Linked DNA regions of Chitinophaga varians. The protein of the gene in region 2 interacts with the protein of the main gene of each other region in a pairwise test. Links are inferred from orthologs where the notes say so. Each region holds a gene or a part of one and is shown on either strand. Other genes may lie near its edges.

Evidence for each region.
Region 1: the proteins of rpe (region 2) and eno interact in binary tests that used the Escherichia coli proteins (3 or more experiments, as listed by UniProt). The link is inferred for Chitinophaga varians from one-to-one orthologs.

The regions. Positions count from the first base shown.
Region 1 is NZ_JABAIA010000001.1:3,323,136-3,333,931, forward strand. The notes cover bases 5,005-7,959. They hold eno (phosphopyruvate hydratase), read right to left. Parts: upstream 7,150-7,959; coding sequence 5,860-7,149; downstream 5,005-5,859. Other genes in these bases: nth (endonuclease III), read right to left, coding at 5,005-5,070; HGH92_RS13715 (hypothetical protein), read right to left, coding at 5,161-5,373; HGH92_RS13720 (FtsB family cell division protein), read right to left, coding at 5,483-5,794; gldA (gliding motility-associated ABC transporter ATP-binding subunit GldA), read right to left, coding at 7,176-7,959. Also shown: HGH92_RS13690 (2-oxoacid:acceptor oxidoreductase subunit alpha), read left to right, coding at 1-1,432; HGH92_RS13695 (DUF6134 family protein), read left to right, coding at 1,615-2,205; HGH92_RS13700 (nucleoside permease), read right to left, coding at 2,347-3,552; HGH92_RS13705 (YqjF family protein), read right to left, coding at 3,669-4,388; more of nth, read right to left, coding at 4,423-5,004; more of gldA, read right to left, coding at 7,960-8,123; HGH92_RS13735 (peptidoglycan DD-metalloendopeptidase family protein), read left to right, coding at 8,208-9,902; bcp (thioredoxin-dependent thiol peroxidase), read left to right, coding at 9,928-10,389; HGH92_RS13745 (SUMF1/EgtB/PvdO family nonheme iron enzyme), read right to left, coding at 10,454-10,796. UniProt on the Escherichia coli protein: Catalyzes the reversible conversion of 2-phosphoglycerate (2-PG) into phosphoenolpyruvate (PEP). It is essential for the degradation of carbohydrates via glycolysis.
Region 2 is NZ_JABAIA010000001.1:333,330-343,986, reverse strand. What follows is about bases 5,203-8,018. They hold rpe (ribulose-phosphate 3-epimerase), read right to left. Parts: upstream 7,037-8,018; coding sequence 6,368-7,036; downstream 5,203-6,367. Other genes in these bases: HGH92_RS01320 (tetratricopeptide repeat protein), read right to left, coding at 7,099-8,018; HGH92_RS01330 (response regulator), read left to right, coding at 5,998-6,390; HGH92_RS01335 (PAS domain-containing sensor histidine kinase), read left to right, coding at 5,203-5,989. Outside these bases: HGH92_RS01355 (C40 family peptidase), read left to right, coding at 1-339; HGH92_RS01350 (inorganic diphosphatase), read right to left, coding at 425-964; HGH92_RS01345 (DUF4878 domain-containing protein), read right to left, coding at 1,199-1,678; HGH92_RS01340 (PhoH family protein), read right to left, coding at 1,927-2,889; more of HGH92_RS01335, read left to right, coding at 3,338-5,202; more of HGH92_RS01320, read right to left, coding at 8,019-8,106; thrC (threonine synthase), read right to left, coding at 8,130-9,425; HGH92_RS01310 (homoserine kinase), read right to left, coding at 9,447-10,373; thrA (bifunctional aspartate kinase/homoserine dehydrogenase I), read right to left, coding at 10,450-10,657. UniProt on the Escherichia coli protein: Catalyzes the reversible epimerization of D-ribulose 5-phosphate to D-xylulose 5-phosphate.

The DNA.
Region 1 (10,796 bases), 3.0 Mb from region 2 along the record:
TCATACCATGGACGTCACCAAGATGACCCGCGAGGCCCTGAAAGACTCCACGCTGGGCATGAAAGAGAAAGACCGCGCCAAAAACATGTTTGTGCTGGGCTTCCTTTACTGGCTCTACGACCGTAACATGGACAATACAGAGGCTTTCCTCAAAGAGAAATTCGGCAAAAAACCGGAAATCCTGGACAGTAACCTGAAAGTGCTGCATGCCGGTTATAACTTCGCTGATACTGTGGAAGCCTTCACCACCCGCTATCGCGTGGAGAAAGCCCGCATGGAGCCAGGCACTTACCGCAGCATTACCGGTAACACCGCGCTGGCCTACGGCCTGGTAGCTGCCTCCCAAAAAGCCAATCTGCCGATGTTCCTGGGCACCTATCCCATCACGCCGGCTTCTGATATCCTGCATGAACTGAGCCGCTTCAAGAATTTCGGTATCCGCACCTTCCAGGCGGAAGACGAGATAGCGGGCATCACATCTGCCATTGGCGCCTCCTACGGTGGCCACATGGGCGTAACCACCACTTCCGGTCCCGGTATGGCCCTGAAAGGCGAAGCCATGGGCCTGGCGGTAATGCTCGAAATTCCGCTGCTGATCATTGATATCCAGCGTGGAGGACCTTCTACCGGCCTGCCTACCAAAACGGAACAATCAGACCTCTTGCAGGCTTATTATGGCCGTAACGGTGAATGTCCGATGCCGATCATCTCTGCTTCCACACCGGCGGACTGCTTCGATGCCATTTTTGAAGCCTTCAAAATCTCGGTACAGCACATGACGCCTGTGATCTTCCTCAGCGACGGCTACATCGCCAACGGTGCAGAGCCATGGCGTTTCCCGAAAAGCGCTGACCTTCCGGCCATCGAAGTGAAATTCAAAAAACAGCTGGAAGAAGGAGAGGAAAATTTCCTGCCCTACCACCGCGATGAGAACCTGGTACGCCCCTGGGCCGTGCCCGGCACCCCTGGCCTGGAACACCGCATCGGCGGCCTTGAAAAACAGAATATCACCGGTAACGTTAGCTACGATCCTGAAAACCACCAGCTCATGGTGAAAATCCGCCAGGAAAAGGTAGATAAGATCGCAGACCATATTCCGCCACAGAAAATTGAAGTCGGCCCCGAAAAAGGAAAAGTACTGGTGCTCGGCTGGGGCTCCACCTTCGGCGCCATTAAAAGCGCTGTGCTGGACCTGCTGGCTGAAGGCCATCAGGTGGCCCATGCCCACATCCGCCATATGCGCCCGTTCCCTAAAAATCTGGGTGAAATCCTCCACAGCTACGATAAAGTACTAATACCGGAAATCAACAACGGTCAGCTGATCAAAATCATCCGTGACCAATACCTGATTGATGCACAGGGATACCATAAAATCATGGGCGTGCCCATCACCAAAGGGGAACTGATTACCCGCATTAAGGAAATGTTATAAGAAAACATACATTAATACGTTATATAGGCCAGGGGCGCAGCGGAAAATATCTCCACTGCGCCCCTGCTGTATGAACAGGACAGGGCAGGCGTCAAACTTCAGGGATTTTTTGTATTTTCAATAAGGGGACTATTACAGCTACCTCCCCTCTGATGTTAATTTTTTGGTTTAAGTCTCTATTTATGAAATGCCTTTTTCGTGTATTGTTATGCGTTGTAGCGGTAGCTGTATTCTACCTCCCGGTACATGCCCAGACGACCACTTTTGAAGTCCGGATCGCCAATCATGCGGTGGGTACTATCGAAGCACAACGTAAAGTAAGTGGATCTGCCAAGAGTATCACAATTAAAACCCGTATCCAGACGCTATTGGCGAAGATCAACAGCGACATCCTCAATGAGTACGATAATAACGTGCTCACCCTCGCCAAATCCACCCGCGTGGCGGGTAAAAAAGGGGAGGACAAGGAAACGACCACGCGTCGTAACGGAAACGACTATACGGTGATGCTCAATGGCGCCCGTTCGGTGATAGATAATACGGAAATAGCCCATTGTGTGGCCGATCTTTATTTCTCAGAACCGAAACAGGTGTCCCGCATTTTCTCTGAAGCACTGGGGAAATTCCTGCCGCTGCATCCCCTGGGAAGCGGGCAGTATGAGCTGGTGCTGCCGGAAGGAAAAAAGAATATCTATAAGTATTCCAATGGAGTATTGACGGAAGTGGAAGTGAACCATACTTTTGGCAGAGCGCTGTTCATTAAGACCATTTGATTATTGAGGTATTTTATCATTCAACGAAATCCAGCACCCTCTTTACCCCGCCATATTTCCAGTTCAACGACTATGGAAAAAAAATGCAGCGAAGCCTTGCCTCGCTGCATTTTTTTTAGTTCCGATGATAATATCTGAGAATCAGGCGGTTTTTTCCGTTTTGTCCTGGAAAAGCAGCATGAACAGTACCAGAACGGCAGCAGCGATACCGGCAGGAATCAGCCAGACACCCTGCCAGTTGTGACCGCCGGCAGTTTTATAAGACTCTACGATAGGACCGGAGATCAGGAAACCGATCAGCATGCCCACACCATAGGTGGCCAGCGTAACGAAGCCCTGTGCGGAGCTCTTGAATTCTTCCCCTGCCAGTTTATCGGTGTAGATCTGACCGGTAACGAAGAAGAAGTCGTAACAGATACCATGCAGCACAATACCCACAATCAGCATCCAGTAGTTGGAGTCCACATTACCGTAGGCGAACAGCACGTAACGCAGTACCCATGCCAGCATACCCAGTGCGAGCATCTTTTTAACACCCAGGCGGGAGAAGAAAAGCGGCATCACCAGCATGAAGAAAAATTCAGACATCTGGCCAAGGGACTGCTTGCCGGCAGCAGCTGTCATACCAATCTCGTTCAGGAACGGATTGGTGAAGTTGTAGTAAAACGCCAGCGGAATACAGATAGCAATGGAAGCGATGAAAAACAGCAGGTAAGAGCGGTTTTTCAGCATCCGGATAGCATCCAGTCCGAGGATTTCTTTCACGGAAATCTGTGTGCCTTTTTTTAACGGAGGTGTTTTAGGCAGTGTAAAGCTGAAAAGGCCCAGCAGCAGGGAGGCGCCGGCGGCCATCTTGAAAGTGAGGCCCAGCGTGTTGTTCTTCTCCCAGTTGAGCCAGCCGATCAGCAGGCCGGCTATGATCCAGCCAATAGTGCCGAACACACGGATCGTGGAAAAGTCTTTGCTGGGATCGCTCATCTGCCGGAAGGAGATGGAGTTTACCAGTGCCAGCGTAGGCATGTACAGAATCATGTACACCAACAACACAGGATAGAAGCTGTCAAAGCTGGTCATGCCGGAGCAGGTCCATAACAGCGCTGCACCGATCAGGTGAATGGCACCCAGGATCACCTGGGCGGAAATAAAACGGTCCGCAATAATCCCCACGATAAAAGGCGCAATGACCGCCCCGATAGATTGGGTGAGGAACGCAACGCTCACCTGGTTGGCATTGGTGTCCTGCAGATTTTTTAACACGAACGTACCTAATGTCACAAACCATGCTCCCCAGATAAAGAATTCGAGGAACATCATGAAGGACAATTGTACTCTTACGGCTGATTTCATAACGTTTTTTTAGCTTTATTTAATTGCATCTGAATGAACTGCTTAAGATAGCAAATTATTATAAATCGCTTCAAAATTTATGATGGAAGAAAAAAACGAACGGGGTTTCCGGCAATTCAGGACCGCAGTTTCCGGCCATGCATGACGGCGATCGGCGAACCATTGGCCAGCAGAGCGGATACCGGCGCCTGTTCTAGTACAGGGGCGAAGGCCGGGCCGTACAGCCGGGAAGCGTGGCAGCGGTAGTCGTAATCAATCACAGGGTGAAGGTCCCATTTGGGGTGCGCCACTTCATACTCACCGGTAGTCTGATGGTCCAGGCGGGTATAGCCCCAGTAGTGTTCCGTGATAAAGGCGGCCTCACTGCCTTCCACCAGTGGCTGTGGCGTGGCAGACGCGGTGGCCTTCAGGAAGTTGGTCTGACCGGCTACTTCCCATTCGTACCGGACACGGAGGGTATCAGTGTCTGGTTGCTCCCAGTGGTGGCTCATCCGGTGGGTGGCGTAGTTTTCTTTATAGAGGGTATTGGCTACCAGTGTGATCAGCGGCTTGGGCACCAGTTCACGGATAAATACCACGCCGCGTTTCCACTGGCCCTGGTCTTTATAACGCACGTAAAAGCGAAGGTTTACCTCTTCAAATGTGCGATGGCCGGGGAAACCGATGCCTTTGACTTTCGTGTCCTGGAACAGGAAGCCGACGAGACTTACATAGTGAATATTGTTCCAGGTGTCCGGCTCGGTATGGGCCGGGAGATAGGGCCGGAGCGTGTTGGCATCCGCGGCGAAATTGAGCATGAGCAGGTTACGCCAGCTGGCAGTAAGGAATGGGCGCATACAAACGATTTAGGACTGAATATACGGCAGCTGTTTATTGTGCCTTGATGATTTGCTGGTAATACTTACAGGCCGGGCGCAGGCCGCATTCCCCGCATTTGGGATTACGGGCCACACAAATATAACGGCCATGCAATATCAGCCAGTGATGGGCAATATATACTTTTTCCTTCGGGATATATTTTAGCAGCTGCAGTTCGGTTTGCAGTGGTGTTTTGGCATTGGTGGTAAGGCCTATGCGGGCTGATACCCTGAATACATGCGTGTCTACCGCCATATTGGGTTGCTGATGCACCACCGAGGTGATCACATTGGCCGTTTTGCGCCCCACGCCGGGCAGTTTTATCAGCTCTGGCACCGTGCTGGGTATTTCTCCGTTGAAGTCGTCCATGACCATCTGTGCCATCCCGATCAGGTGTTTGGTTTTATTGTTAGGATAACTGATACTGCGGATGAGCGGGAACAGGTCGTCGAAAGTGGCTTTACTCAGCGCTTCCAGGTCCGGGTAGCGGTCAAATATGGCAGGAGTGGTCATATTCACCCGTTTGTCGGTGCATTGGGCGGAGAGGATTACGGCTACCAGCAGCTGGTAAGGATTGTCATAAATCAGTTCTGTTTCGGCATGAGGTGCATGTTGCTCGAAATAGCTGATAACGAATGCAAAACGCTCTTTTTTGGTCATGCCGTAAAAATAGGAAAAATGGGTCGATAACCGCACGTGGAAGTTGCAGCACAATCGACAGGTATGTAAGGTCTCAGGGTGTGTACCGGGTTATGGTTTCTCCGGTTTACTGGCAGCGTAGTCAAAGATCAACCGGAGCGTGGCGGCCCTGGGAGAAAAACGGACAGTGTCGAGGACGGCTTTGGTGTCCTCGAAGCAAGCCTGCTCTTCCCGGGTCAATGATACTTCCTGTTGTGAACGTTTGAGATCGCTAGCAGTAACAAGACACAAGGTGGAGAGGGGAGATAGTGTAAAATTACTCATGCAATATAGATTTGTTAAGAGAATCGTATCCTACTTTATAACGACAGAAAGGTGCAATGTATTGTTAATTTAAGATAAAATTTTATGATTACGGGGAGATCAGAAACAATTACTGCTGGGGGGCGGGGCTGATAATGAACAGGTCTTCATTGTCTTTCTTCATAAAGTATTTCTCACGGGCGAATTTCTCCAGTTTCTCAGGGCTGGACAGCAGCTCCTGCTGTTCTTCTTTGGTTTGTTTGATCTCTTTGATAAAAAACTCTTTCTGGTTTTCCAGCTTGTTGACTTCAGACTGGAACTGGTACTGGTACATCAGGTTGGTCTTGTCCAGAAAGGCGATCCATATAACGAAAGCAATGCCTGTAATAAAGAATTTGTTCTTTATATAGCGCGGCAGTTTTATGGATTTAAGAAAAGACATAATGCAATTTAGGGATTTTTTGCATCACGGAGGTGATGCAAAAAATCCCTAAATAAAATGGTTTATTATTTTTTCACGCTGATAGCGTTGGTAGGATAGATCGCTACTTCGCCCAGTTCTTCCTCGATACGGAGCAGCTGGTTGTATTTGGCCATACGGTCGGTGCGGGAAGCAGAACCGGTTTTGATCTGGCCGCAGTTCAGTGCTACTGCGAGGTCAGCGATGGTTGTATCTTCAGTTTCGCCGGAACGGTGGCTCATGATGGAAGTATAACCGGCTTTGTGGGCCATGTTCACTGCATCGATGGTTTCTGTAACAGTACCGATCTGGTTTACTTTGATCAGGATGCTGTTGCCGATGTTTTTGTCGATACCTTCTTTCAGGCGTTTTACGTTGGTCACGAACAGGTCGTCACCTACCAGCTGTACGCGGCTGCCTACAGACTCGGTCAGTTTTTTCCAGCCGTCCCAGTCGTCTTCTGCCATACCGTCTTCGATAGAAACGATGGGGTATTTGCTGCACCATTCAGTCCAGTAAGCCACCATTTCATCGCTGGTGATTTCTTTCTGGGAGCTCTTATAGAACTTGTATTTTTTGGTTTCTTCGTTGTACATCTCGCTGCTGGCGGCATCCAGGGCGATAGCGATTTGTTCGCCCGGAGTGTAACCTGCTGCTTTGATAGCTTCCAGTACAGTTTCGATTGCTTCTTCGTTGCTCTGGATTTCAGGAGCGAAACCGCCTTCGTCACCTACGTTGGTGCTGTAGCCTTTGCCTTTCAGTACAGATTTCAGTTTGTGGAATACTTCCACGCCCCAGCGGAGACCTTCAGAGAAAGTGGAAGCGCCGATCGGAACGATCATAAACTCCTGGAAATCAATTTTATTGTCAGCGTGTGCGCCACCGTTGATGATGTTCATCAGGGGAATTGGCAGGGTGAAAGCGTTTACGCCGCCCAGGTAGCGGTACAGGGGCTGGTTGCATTCTTCTGCTGCTGCTTTGGCTACGGCCATGCTCACAGCCAGGGTGGCGTTAGCGCCCAGTTTGGCTTTATTAGGGGTTCCGTCCAGGGAAATCAGCAATTTGTCAATACCTGCCTGGTCTGTTACTTCCCAGCCAACCAGTTCTTCTGCGATGATCTCATTTACGTTCTTAATAGCTTGCAGTACGCCTTTTCCGCCATAAACGCTTTTATCGTTGTCACGCAGTTCTACGGCTTCATGCTTACCGGTAGAAGCGCCGGAAGGCACGGCAGCGCGGCCAAAGTGACCGTCTTCGGTGGTTACGTCTACCTCAATTGTGGGATTACCGCGGCTATCGAGGATCTGCCTGGCATGGATTGCTGAAATGGTACTCATAATTCAAAAGTTATAATTGTTAGCTATTAGCGGTTAGCAGCGGGCGTTTCACCTGTTGGCTCTACGCGCTTTGTTATCTCCCGGAAAATAGATTCCAGGCTTTGTGAATTGCTCTGCAAAGAAAGGATGTTCCGGTTATTAATCAAAGCAAATTGTAACAGGTTTTTTCGCACGGTATCTACTTCGTTGGTATACAATTGCCATGTATTGCCATCCTGGGCTGCCGCACGGGAAACACCGGGTATCTGCAAAAGCTCGCCGGTACTGGCCGGTTCCCCGAAGGTCACCTGAATATAGCCACCAGTGGCGTTCTGCTGCTGAAGATTGACCAGCTGGTCATCTGCCACTATCTTTCCTTTGTTGATGATGATCACCCGCCCGCAGAGCGCTTCCACTTCCTGCATAATGTGCGTGGACAGGATCACCGTCTTGTCGGCCCCCAAATCCCTGATCAGCTGCCGGATATCGGCCAGCTGGTTAGGGTCCAGCCCGGTGGTAGGCTCATCCAGGACCAGCACTTCGGGATCATGCAACAGCGCCTGGGCCAGCCCTACACGCTGTTTGTAGCCGTTGGACAGCGCCCCGATTTTTTTACGGCTCTCCGGCAACAGGCCTGTCATATCAATTACCCGGCGGATGCGCGCGGCACCTGCCGTGCCCAGCTGATGCACGCCGGCAATGAATTCCAGGAATTCCTTCACGTACATGTCGTAATACAACGGGTTGGATTCCGGAAGGTATCCTACTCGTTTGCGTACTTCAAGCGACTGGCCCACGATGTCATATCCACACACGCTGGCAGTGCCGCTGGTAGGAGGCAGAAAACCGGTGATCATTTTCATGGTGGTGGACTTGCCCGCCCCGTTAGGGCCCAGGAAGCCGGTTATTTCCCCTTTCTTCAGTTCAAAGGAAATAGCGTCCACTGCCCGTTGTTCGCCATAGACCTTACTCAGTTGTGATACCAGGATAGACATGTAGGATATACTTGTTTTGCGGCATCTAATGTACGGAAGAAATTACGTCTGTCAATTCCTATTTTTTTTCTACCATTGCATATTATGAAGAGAGTCATTGGCTTATTTTGCTTACTACCGCATTTATTACAGGCACAATCCGTTCCCGAAAAGAATTACCCAAAAGGCTATTTCAGGAATCCCCTGGAAATCCCCATAGAACTGGCTGGTAACTTCGGTGAATTGCGCCCCAATCACTTCCACTCCGGCATGGACATCAAAACACAACAGCGGGAGAACATGGCGGTGCACGCGGCGGCAGATGGTTATGTAAGCCGTATCGGCGTATCACATACCGGCTTTGGCAATGTGCTGTACATTACCCACCCCAATGGATATACGACCGTATATGCCCACCTGAACGCCTTTTTCCCGGCTTTACAGGCCTATGTGAAAAAACAACAATACTCCAATGAAAGCTGGGCCAGCGACCTGTCTATCCCGGCAAATATGTTCCCTGTGAAGAAAGGCGACTTCGTTGCCTGGAGCGGCAATACCGGCGGATCTGCCGGCCCGCACCTGCACTTCGAAATCAGGAACACACAAACGGAAAAACCACTCAATCCGCTGCTGTTCGGGTTTAATATCGCCGATACCCGCCCACCGGACGTTTATCGTATAGCCATCTACGATAGGGACCGCAGTGTCTACGAACAACAACCGATGATACTGCCGGTGAAAAAAGTGGGAGATCACTACACGACCGCTCAACCGGTAGTGAAGGTACGGGCCCATAAAGCCGGACTGGGCATCAACGCTATTGACCGTATGAACACAGCGCCCAATACCTACGGCATCTATGAAGTGTTCATGTACAATAATGATGTGCCGGACATCGACTTCCAGCTGGACAACATCGGATATGATGAAACCCGCTACCTGAACGCGCACATCGACTATAAAGTGAAGAAGAACAACGGGCCTTACCTGCAACTGTTGTTCTCTGTACCGGGCAATGAACTGGATATCTACCACGACCTCAAAGGCGATGGTACCATCAACCTGTCAGACGGACAGGTACACGAAGTAAAGCTGCTGGTAAAAGACGCCTATGGCAATACTTCCACCGTGAAACTGAATCTGCAACAGAGCGGTGAGGAAACACCGGAGAAAACCTGCGCCAACCCCATGTACCCGGATTCCCGCAATATCTTTGAAAACAACCAGGTGGAATTCTACCTCGATGAACGGGCACTGTATGACCAGATCTGCTTTAATTACCAGGAGGTTCCTGCTACTTCAGCTAAATATTATTCCAATATCTACCGGCTGCATACGCCGGTGGTGCCGGTACACGATTTCTTCGATGTGCGGCTGAAGCCCACGAAAGCAGTGCCGGAATATCTGCAACCCAAAGTGGTGATGGTGCGGGAAGGTATGGGCAGCAACAGTACTTCCGCTACTACCAAAGAAGACGGCTGGTATAAAGGCAGCTTCCGCGACTTCGGCAATTTCCATCTGGAGATAGATACTGAAGCGCCGAAAGTAACACCGGTAGGCGTGAAGCCCGGGGCCAACCTCTCAAAGGCCGCCAGGCTCTCTTTCGTGATGAGCGATGCCAGCGGCATCAAAGACTTCCGCGGAGAACTGGATGGTAAATGGTTGCTGTTTTCCCGCAAGGGCAATGTGCTCACCTATACGTTTGATGAACATTGCCAGCCAGGCAACCATACCCTGGTCATGAAGGTGACGGACGTTGCCGGTAACGAAGGCAGCTATCACCTGTCTTTCAAACGCTAAATGATTTAATTTAAAAAAACGCGATATGGCAAACTTAAAGGAAGGCGATAAAGCGCCGGTATTCAAAGGCAAAGATCAGCACGGAAAAACCGTGTCACTGACGGACCTTAAAGGCAAGCGCGTAGTGCTTTACTTTTATCCGAAGGATATGACGCCCGGCTGCACGGCACAGGCCTGCAACCTGCGTGACAACTACAGCACACTGACTAAAAAAGGATATGAAGTAATTGGCGTCAGCACTGACAGTGAACAAAGCCATCTGAAATTCATCGAAAAATATGAACTGCCTTTTACCCTGCTGGCAGATGATGATCACAAGATCGTGAACCAGTATGGTGTTTGGGGCGAGAAGCAGATGATGGGCCGGACATACGACGGTATTCACAGGACCACTTTCCTGATCAACGAAAAGGGTGTGATCGACCATATTATCAAAAAGCCGGACACCAAAAACCATACGGAAGAAATTCTGGAACGCTGGAAGTAGTTGCGTACAACGCATAAAAAAAGCCGCAAAGTAATTTGCGGCTTTTTGTCTTTTATGAAGATGATTATCTCTTCTGTCTTTGTTTTTTGAACAGGTTACCTGTTTTGAATTTGTTACCCTCAGGGCTGCCCACGCGGTCCATCGCGCAACGGAAGCCTACTGTATTGGTAGCCATGTTTTCCTGCATGTAACGACGGGTACCCGGAGAGAGCCAGTAAGCACGGTCGTTCCAGCTACCACCTTTTACTACGTGAGATTTGTCGTTGATCAGGGTGGTTACACCATAACCGTATTCCACCTGGGAGAGCGAGTCACCATCGAGGTAGTTGATAACGTCACCTTTCTGGTAGTTAAGACGGTTGGCACTTTCTTCGTCCGTTACGTCACGCATTTTCAGGTGGCCCAGA
Region 2 (10,657 bases):
GCTTATCTCTGGGGTGGCAGGAATGTCTTTGGGGTGGATTGCTCCGGTTTTGTACAAAATGTATTTAAACTGTCCGGGATACCTTTGCTCCGTGATGCGTCTCAACAGGCTACACAGGGCGCCACGGTTGATTTTCTGCAGGAAGCCAGGCTGGGGGACCTTGCCTTTTTTGATAATCCTGAAGGAAGGATCACGCACGTAGGACTGTTGCTCAATGATCATGAGATCATCCACTCTTCCGGTAAGGTACGCATAGATCCGATCGATAACCAGGGCATCATTAATGCGGATACCCACGTCAGAACGCACCAGCTGCGGATCATCAAAAGACTTTTCTAAAACTTCCGGATTGTTGATGTTGGAATTTCGGGAGATGTCAACAACACCTAAAATTCCAACATCAACAATCCGGAAATTGATTTATTTAGCTCTGTTTGAAGATTTTTCTGTAATCTTCAAAGCTCTGGTTAATGATCTGTTCAGCTTTCTTCTTGTTCTGGAACTCTTCCACGATCACTGATTTTTTCTCCAGTCTTTTGTACTCTTCAAAGAAGTGTCTCATTTCATCGATAAAATGAGGAGGCAGTTCAGATATATCATTGATGTGGTTTACGCTCATATCGTTAGCAGCTACGGCGATGATTTTGTCATCTGCCTCGCCGCCGTCTATCATCTGCATAACACCAATTACTTTGGCTTCAATGATGCACATCGGCACACACTCCACCTGTGACAGTACCAGGATGTCCAGCGGATCATGGTCATCGCAGTAAGACTGGGGAATGAAACCATAATTGGCAGGGTAGTATACAGAGGAATATAAAACGCGGTCCAGCTTCAGCAAGCCGCTTTCTTTGTCCAGTTCGTATTTGGCACGGCATCCCTTTGGAATCTCGATAATGGCATTTACAATGTGTGGTACCTCAGATCCGGGACTCACACTGTGCCAGGGATTTGTCATCATAATAGTCTACTTTTCTGCTTTTAAGGTTTATTGTTCAATATTGTATTAATGTTTGAAAAGTGAATACAGTATTCACTTCACTTTTCATGAAGATATGGTCAGTGGTTTCCCTCGTTGGCCTTTGGAAATCAATCACCCCTGCCCATTCATGCATCGGCAAAATTAAGGCAACTGATGGTTAATAGCTAAAAATTATCCCTTTCTTACGCAAAAAAGCGTGGAAAGCGGCAAAAATCATTTAACTGCAGGAACTCCCATGCCGCCGGCAGTGGTGTCCGGCGTTAGTACAGTAGTGGAGTCCAGGCCCTGGCTGGCCGGGGGAATATAGTTAGGTATGATACTTTCAAATGTCAGTGAAATTTTCCATTGACCGCTTTCCTTTACCAGTTGCAGGATTTCCTGCTGGTTGGCCGAGGAGTTCTGGATGGTCACGGAAGCTTTGTTGCCGTTTTCTTCCACGCCAACGACTTCTATTTTGGCCTTCCGGATTTTTTCCCTTTCCGCATCGCTGCGGCGGCCGTCAAAAATCGAGTAAATCTGTATTACCTGTTGAGACTCTTTGGTGGCATAATCTCTGGCCTGGTCGAAGTTCGAATCCTGTATAGCGTGCATAAACGCCAGCGCTACCTCTTGAGGGGTGGCCCGTTTCTTACAGCTGCTCAGCAGCATCAATCCCATCACTGCCAGTGTCAGAATTCGACGATAATTGGTCATGCGGTCGATAATTATTATATCAGAACAAAAATAGGGTTAAACATTCAAATCTGCAAAGTACTATCACCGCAATGCTGAATCACAGGCTTCCGAACTGAATTATCCCCTTAAAAAACCAGGTAACTTACTGCAAAGACCGTTAAAAAAGCGTTAATATTCAAAAAATTTTTCATTTAGTCATTTATAAATTAAGGCGTAATAATTCAAGCCTTTCAATTTATAAATGACTAAATGAAAAAATTCGTCAATTATCCTTCTCTCTCTTTATCTGCGTCATACGCCCGGATAATGGCCTTCACCAGGCGGTGGCGCACCACGTCTTCTTCATCCAGCTCTACAGACCCGATTCCGTCGATATTACGCAGGATACGGGTGGCTTTTTCAAGGCCCGATTTCTGGTTCTTCGGCAGGTCGATCTGGGTGAGGTCGCCGGTGATGATAGCTTTGGCGGAGGCACCGATACGTGTCAGGAACATTTTGATCTGCAGGTCGGTGGCGTTTTGCGCTTCGTCAAGGATAATAAAGGAATTATCCAGGGTACGGCCGCGCATATAAGCCAGCGGCGCTATTTCTATGACACGGTTGGTCATATAGTAGCTCAGCTTTTCTGCCGGGATCATATCGTCCAGCGCATCATACAATGGCCGCAGATAAGGATCAATTTTTTCTTTCAGGTCGCCGGGCAGGAACCCCAGGCTTTCACCTGCTTCCACCGCCGGACGGGTAAGAATGATTTTTTTAACAGCTTTGTTTTTTAATGCACGTACCGCCAGCGCCACCGCCGTGTAGGTTTTACCCGTACCTGCCGGCCCTATGGCAAATACAATGTCATTTTTGTCCGCCAGTGCGACCATTTTTTTCTGGTTGGCTGTACGGGCCCGTACTGTACGGGCATTCGGACCAAATACCAGCACCTCGTTAGGGTTACGGTCACTGAAATGATCAACTGCCGTTCCCTCTTCATCCCCCAGGATCTGCTCAAAGTAATTCTCTGTCAGATTACCGTTACGTTCGAGATATTTTACGATTTGACTGATTTTTTCCTCCGCCGTGGCCACTTCTTCCGGTGCCCCACTCAATTTTAACTGGGTACCCCTGGACAGGATCTTCAACAGCGGGAATTTTTTCTTCAGCAAATCCAGTTTTCCGTTGTTAACACCGAAAAACTCAATGGGATTAATACTGTCTAAGTTAATAATGGATTCAGTCAATGATTCAACGATTTAAAGTCCGGGAAATTATTCAAAATTCTCACTCCTAATATAGGAATTTAAAGACAACCTGGAGAGCAGTATTGTTAAGCAATCACTAAATTCTGTAATCATTTTGCTTGAAACGCTTCCACTTTTCACGCTCAGGTTCCCCTAATAATCAGAACTTCATTAATTGATATTTTATTTTACTTTATTTGTAGCTCCGGCTCTGCCGGAAAATGAACGCAAAGATATTGATCAATCAACAAAATCTGAAAACTGAAAATCCACAACTGGTGGATAATTCCCTGAACAACAGGCACTACCGGTAAATAGTCCGTCTTGAAAAACACGGAAAATCATGCCGGAAGTTGTACCTTTTAGTATTGTAATGGCGCTTTTTTGTCATATAATGTCTATTTTGAGCTTAAATACACAACGATCTTAGAATCCCGCTAGTAATTAAATGAAGGACGTTATGCTGGAACAGCATTACCGGCATCTGCAGCATTTGGAAGCTGCCATCAATGCCTGCGCATTGTCTGTGAATCTGGATGCCGCTGAATGCATTACTACCCTGAACCCGCGAATGGCCAACGCTTTGCAGCAACCACCGGAACTCACCACCGGACGCTATTTCAGGGAACTGCTCTTGCCCGCCGATGAAAAACAGTGGGTCCGGATCTGGCAACAACTACAGACCGGACAATCCATACAAGAGCAAATCTGCTTTCTGCTGCATGATGGGAACACCCAGCTGTGGCTGGAATCAGCTATCTATCCGGTAATGGGCAACGATGGACGCCTGCAGGAATGCCTCCTTGTAGGCCTCGACATCACCGACCGTAAACTGCCCGAACTCCGGGTCATGGAAGACGAACAATATTTCCGCCAGATACTCGAAAACCTCCCCGTCGGCCTCCAACAGTTCGAACCGGACGGCACCTGCGTGGAGATGAACAGCCGCCAGCGCCAGATATGGGGGCCGCAACACGCCTTCCTTAATAATCCGGAATATAAATGGCTGCAAGACCCGTTCTATCGCCTCAACGGCCTCGCCCGCATGTTTGAAGAGGCCCGCGATACAGGCAAAACACTGAAACGCGAAATCCTCCTCAACTACGCGGAAAAAAACTATGGTAACGTTACCCGCCTCTTTCCGCTGTATTATGAAGCCACTATCTTCCCGGTGACAGACCGCCACAGCAGAATGGCCAACTACTTCCTCATCCTTGATGACATCACGGAGAAAAAGGTAGCAGAAATCAGCCTCCAGAAAAGCGAAAGACTGCTCGACAATATCATCGAAAATCTACCCATCGGCTATATCCAGTTTGACAACTTCGGCTTTATCCGCCGCATCAATCAAACACAAAGATTTTTCTTTAACTCCCCGCACCCCGCGGCCCGCCGCAACTTCAACGTCATGAACGATGACCTGGCCACCCGTTTTGAACTGGACAAACTGTTCCTCCGGGCACTCGAAGAAGGGAAACCGCTGCGCGTGGAAAAGAAAATAGATTTCAGCCAGGATGAACGCTGGACCACCGTCGGCCGCGAAGTATACTTCGACCTCACCGTCTTCCCGGTAATTGAACCGGTGGACAAAGAGATGATCGTGGTTGCGCTGGTAAACGATATCACCGATAAGAAAGTACAGGAACTGGAGAATATTAAAAACCAGGAATTCCTGCTGCAAACAGGCGAAATAGGAAAAATCGGCGGATGGGAAATGGACCTCGACACAGAAGAAGTCCGCTGGTCTTACGAATCCTATAAAATACACGATGTGGAACCGGATACGCCGGTCAACTACCGCACAGCAATGAGCTTTTTCTCGCCGGAATCCCAGCCGGTATTGGAAGGGCTCGTAAAACAATGTATTGAGACCGGCAAACCGTTCGATGCGCAGTTGACTATCATCTCTGCCAAACAGCAAACGAAAAGAGTGCGTTGTATCGGCCAGCCCGGATATGATAACGGCAGGCATACACGCCTGTTCGGCGTAGTGCAGGACGTAACGGAACAATCGGCCATCAGGGAGGCGTTGACCCGCAACACGGAACTGATGCGCCTTTTCTTCGACACGGTAGACATGGGCTACGCTGCCATGGAGAAAGATGGCAAGCTCAATTTCCTCAATCAGAAAGCCGAAAAAATGATCGGCCAGAAAGTGGAGATGGGCAGCAATATTTTCGAAGTGTTCCCCAAACTGTCGGGCACCGTGTTTTACGCACGCCTGCAGGAATGCATTCAGCAGCAACAATCACAATCTTTCGGTATTTATTTCCCTAAACCGGACAAATGGTACGACTTCCTCCTAACGCCCATGGAGGACGGCGGTATCTCGGTCTTCATGCGCGACATCACGGAAAGCCGCAAAATGCAGAAAGACCTGCGCAAAGCCAACGATCAGCTGTCTAACCTTAACAAAAACCTGGTCAACCAGAACAAACAACTGGAAGACTTCGCCCATATCACTTCCCATAACCTGCGTGCGCCCATCGCCAACCTGCGCGCGCTGATGCAGATGCATAACGAAGCCTCGTCCCAGCAGGAAAGAGAATTGTACCTGGGCATGTTGCATGAGGTGATCAAAAAAATAGATGAAACACTCAACGACCTGGTAGAGGTGGTGCAGATACGGAAAGACGTGAATGTGGAGAAAGAAAAACTGTTGTTCGCGGAGCGGGTACAAAAAGTGAAAGATATTCTGTTGGTAGATATTGAAACCAGTAACATCAAAATTACCTATGATTTTGAGCAGGCGCCGCAAATAGAGTATCCGCGGGTGTATCTCGACAGTATCCTGCAGAACTTCATTACCAATGCGATCCGTTACCGTTCACCCGAACGGGAGCCTGAGCTGCATCTACAGACATTTAGGGAGAACGATTACATCGTGCTCACGGTGCAGGACAATGGCATCGGTATCGATATGGAACGTTTCGGTAACAAGCTGTTTGGCTTCCGGAAAACCTTTCACCGTAACAAGGATGCGAAAGGCATCGGGTTGTTTATCACCAAAACACAGGTGGAGGCAATGGGTGGAAGTATAAAGGCGGAAAGCAGGCCGGGACAAGGAACCAAATTTATTATTACATTTAGGCCGGAATAATCCCTTTTATGAAGCTGATCAATATGATTTTTATAGTAGACGACGACCCAATTCACCAGCAAATTGCTAAAATCATGATAGAACGGCAGGGGATATGCACCAATATCAGGGTGTTTTCAGATGCGCAGGATGTATTGGACCATATCCGGCAGCATGCAGATATGGTGGAGGAGCTGCCCGACCTTATTCTGCTGGACCTCAATATGCCGATTATGGATGGCTGGGAGTTTCTGGACGAATACAGTGTTTTCCATGACCAACTGCCCAAACAAATCCGCATCTTCGTGCTGACTTCTTCCATTGATGAGAAAGACAAAGAGCGTGTCCGTCACTATCCGGTGGTAAATGGCTATCTTACCAAACCCCTGTCCAAAGAGATTATTGACCACCTCTCTGCTTAAGTGCTGCTATTGTTTTTTCGGGATCTGCTGAAGCAAAAATGGAGCTGCCTGCCACCAGCACGTTGGCGCCTGCCTGCACCAGCTGGCCGGCATTTTCTATACTGATACCCCCATCCACTTCTATCAGGGCTGTTGCCTGATTGTCTTTGATCAGTTGCCGTACCTGCCTTATTTTCTGATAGGTTTGTTCAATGAATGTTTGTCCGCCGAAACCCGGATTAACGCTCATCACCAACACCACATCTATATCACGTATCACATTTTCCAGCACCACTGCCGGCGTATGCGGATTGAGGGCCACACCGGCTTTCATGCCCAGGCTTTTTATCTGCTGGATGTTGCGGTGCAGGTGTATGCAGGCTTCTGCATGTACTGTAAGGATATCTGCGCCGGCTTTTTTGAATTCAGCGGCATATTTTTCCGGTTCTTCAATCATCAGGTGTACGTCGCACGGTTTGCGCGCCACCTTTTTGATCTGCGCGATCACCGGCAGACCGTAGCTGATATTGGGCACAAAACGGCCATCCATTACATCCAGGTGAAACCAGTCAGCTTCGCTGCGGTTCACCATTTCCACTTCTTTCCCCAGTTCAAGGAAATTGGCCGCCAGTAAGGACGGCGCTATCATTACAGGAGCGTTTTCCAATAGTAATCAGTTTTATATGCTAAATGTAAGCATTGCGAAGGACATAAACGCGGCTGGCCCGCTTAGCGGCTCAGCCGTTGCATGGCTTCTTTTGCTTCTTTAAAATCTTTCCGGAAAGACGCTGCTTTTGCATAATCGTCTATCGCCTCTTTTTTATTGCCCAGCTGTTCCTGGCAGCGGGCCCGCTGATAGTAGGCCTGTGCATCGGTAGGAGCGGCCTTGGCTGCCAGATTATAGAAATTGTATGCTTCTTTCCATTGGTTCCTGCTACTATGGATATTGCCCATCGCCATGTAAGCGGGGGCAAACCCCGGATCTGCCACGATACATTTCCGGTAGGTGTTCATGGCGGCGTTGGTGTCGCCCATTTCTTCCTGTACCTGTCCGGCATCATAGAGGGGAGCTGCATTGAGCGAGTCCTGATGCCACGCTGCTGTATAGTAACGCACGGCTTCCGGAGTTTTGCGGGCACGCAGCAAGTCGGCCAGTTCCATCACGGCTTCGTATTCTGCATGCGGGCCGGCGGCGGCTACGGCTGCCTTCAAATGTTCAATGGCGGCCGTAGTGTCATGACGGTCTTCTGCCATACGGGCTTTCAGGTAGAAAGCTTTGTCCCTTCCTTCGGCGGTGCCGGCCAGCACGTTGGCCAGACTGTCTGCCTGTGTGGTATGTTTGTTCTCCAGCATGGCGGTGGCCAGCTTGTACTGAAGATACGTATAGGTGGGGGCGTTAGCCAACGCTTTCCTGAAATAAAGCTCTGCTTTGTCGTAGTGGCTCTCCAGCAGTGCCGCTTCTCCGGCGCCTGCCCAATAGTCGGGATTGGCCGGCTTCAGGCTGGCTGCTTTTTCAAAGTCGGCCTGCGCAAGGTTCGGATTTGTATTGAACAGCAGTAATGCGCGGCGGTAATACAGCGCGTCCTGGTCCGGGAAATGTTGGATAGAGTCAGTTACCGGCCGGATAATGTCGCTGTACAGCACGGAGTCGGCGCCAGCCTGCTGTTCGGGCTTTTTGTGGTCATTGTTGCAGGCCACGGCGCCAGCCATGGCCACCAGGATAGGTAGATATTTCATACGCCGCCAAAACTAAGAAATCCTTAGCGCATTAACCAGTTTTTGAACGCGTCGTAATCTGCCGGCAGGAGCGTGGCGTTTTTTTCCCTGCCATAGAGCGACATCACGCGGGGCGGTGTGTGAATTTCGTCACGCACGGCTTTGGGCGCGGTGTCTTCAAACTTCACCGGGTGTGCTGTTTCCAGGAATACGCCGGTCAGCTCAGGTGCATCAGCAAGAAACTGCTGCAGGCCCAGATAACCCACGGCGCCGTGAGGGTCCAGCATATAATGGTGTTCTTTCCAAACCTGCTCCATGGTGCGGGCAGTGTCTTTGTCCGTGTATGCGTAAGCGGTAAATTTTTCCTTTAGTGCCGGCAGGCTGTTGCCAAATAACTGTAATACCCGTACGAAATTGCTGGGGTCGGCCACGTCCATGGCGTTGGACAGGGTAGGTACCGCTTTGCCCGGTTCGTACCGGCCGTTTTGCATGAATCGGGGCACGGTATCATTGACGTTGGTGGCGGCAACAAAATGAGATACCGGCAGCCCGATGGCGGCGGCCATCATGCCGGCGCAGATATTACCGAAGTTGCCGCTGGGCACGGCGAATACCAGCCGCGGATGAGCGGCTTTCATCTGTTTGTAGGCCAGGAAATAATAAAACATCTGCGGCAGCCAGCGGGCCACGTTGATGGAATTGGCGGAGGTAAGCTGCCGGTGCGACTGTATGTCTGCATCCAGGAAAGCGCTTTTCACCATGCGCTGGCAGTCATCGAAAGTGCCCTGTACCTCCAGTGCGCGGATGTTGCCGCCGAGGGTGGTCAGTTGTTTTTCCTGTAAGGTGCTTACTTTTTTGGAAGGGTAGAGGATGACCACATCCACGCCGGGAACATTATAAAAACCACTGGCCACGGCGCCGCCGGTGTCGCCGGAAGTGGCTACCAGCACGGTGACCGGCCGGCTGCTGCTGCGCCGGAAGTACCCAAGGCAACCAGCCATGAAGCGGGCGCCTACGTCTTTAAAGGCGAGGGTGGGGCCGTGAAAAAGCTCCAGGGCGTAAGTGTGACCGGTGACCTTTTGTATCGGAAAAGGGAAATGCAGTGTGTCGTTCACAATCTTTTTCAGTGCGGCTTCCGGTATCTCATCGCCGATAAACGGACGGATCACTTCATAGCCGATCTCCTGGTCCGTATAGGTATGCAGCTGACTAATAAATTCCGGGTCGAGTGAAGGAATCTGCGCGGGAAAGTATAATCCTTTGTCTGGCGCAATACCTTGTATAACGGCAGTTTCGAATGATGCTTTGTGCTGTGCGTCCTGTAAACTATAATACTGCATGCGATTTGGATTGGTGAAAAATTAGTCAATGATTTTAACGCCGGCGGTGTTGATGCGAGACACGTATATTTTGTAGTCCACTCCCAGTGGCGCATATACGTTGTTCATCGTGTCCGCGACCTTGCGAGCGTTGGCTTCGCCTTTGCTGAGCATGAACACGGACGGCCCTGAGCCGGAGATGCCGCCACCGAGTGCGCCGGCTTCCTTGCATTTGAGCTTCAGTTCCTGGAAAGCGGGAATGAGGATAGAGCGTACCGGTTCCACGATAACATCTTCCAGTGAACGGCTGATGAGGTCATAGTCTTCCTGGTAGAGCGCGGCTACCATGGCGCCTACGTTGCCCCACTGGCGGATGGCGTCTGTCATTAGCACTTTCTGTTTGAGTATTTCGCGGGCATCGGAGGTTTTGACTTCTATCTGCGGATGGATAACAGTCACCCACAATTCTGCGGGCGTATGCAGGGTAGTGATGTCCAGCGGGCGGTAGCTGCGTACGAGCGTGAATCCGCCGAGGATGGCCGGCGCCACGTTGTCGGCATGCGCGGAGCCACAGGCCAGTCTTTCTCCTTCCATGGCGAAGCGCACCAGTTGTTTTTTGGTGAACGGTTCACCCAGCAGGTGGTTGGCCGCCACGACGGCACCGGCGCTGCTGGCGGCGCTGGAGCCGATGCCGCTGCCGGGGTGGATATGTTTGAATATCTCTATTTCAATACCGGTATCGGGATGGTCATATTTTTGCAGCAATGCCTGAACCGCCACGCTGGCTACGTTTTTAGCCGGGTCAACGGGCAGGTCGGCGCCGTGTACGGCTTTGATGCGGATGCCGGGGGCACTGGTGCGGCGAAGGATCATCTCATCGCCGGGCGCGTCCATGGCAAGACCGATGACATCGAAGCCGCAGGCTACATTGGCAACAGTGCCGGGGGCGAATACTTTTATACTGTCCATATGGGAAGGGTTGCGTTCATTAATTTAATCATTCGGTGTTGCTTATGCAACGAGGTTACAGAGATTTAACAGGTCGTCATAAACGGGCCGACCGGATAATGTCTGCGAAAATTCCGGAGGCGGTCACGTCTGCGCCGGCCCCGGCGCCTTTTACAATCAGCGGTTGTTCCTGGTACCGGTTGGTGGTGTAAAGCACGATGTTGTCTTTGCCTTCCAGTTTGTAGAAAGGATGGTCGGGCGCCACACATTGCAGGCCTACGGATGCCTGGCCATCGGCATAGCGG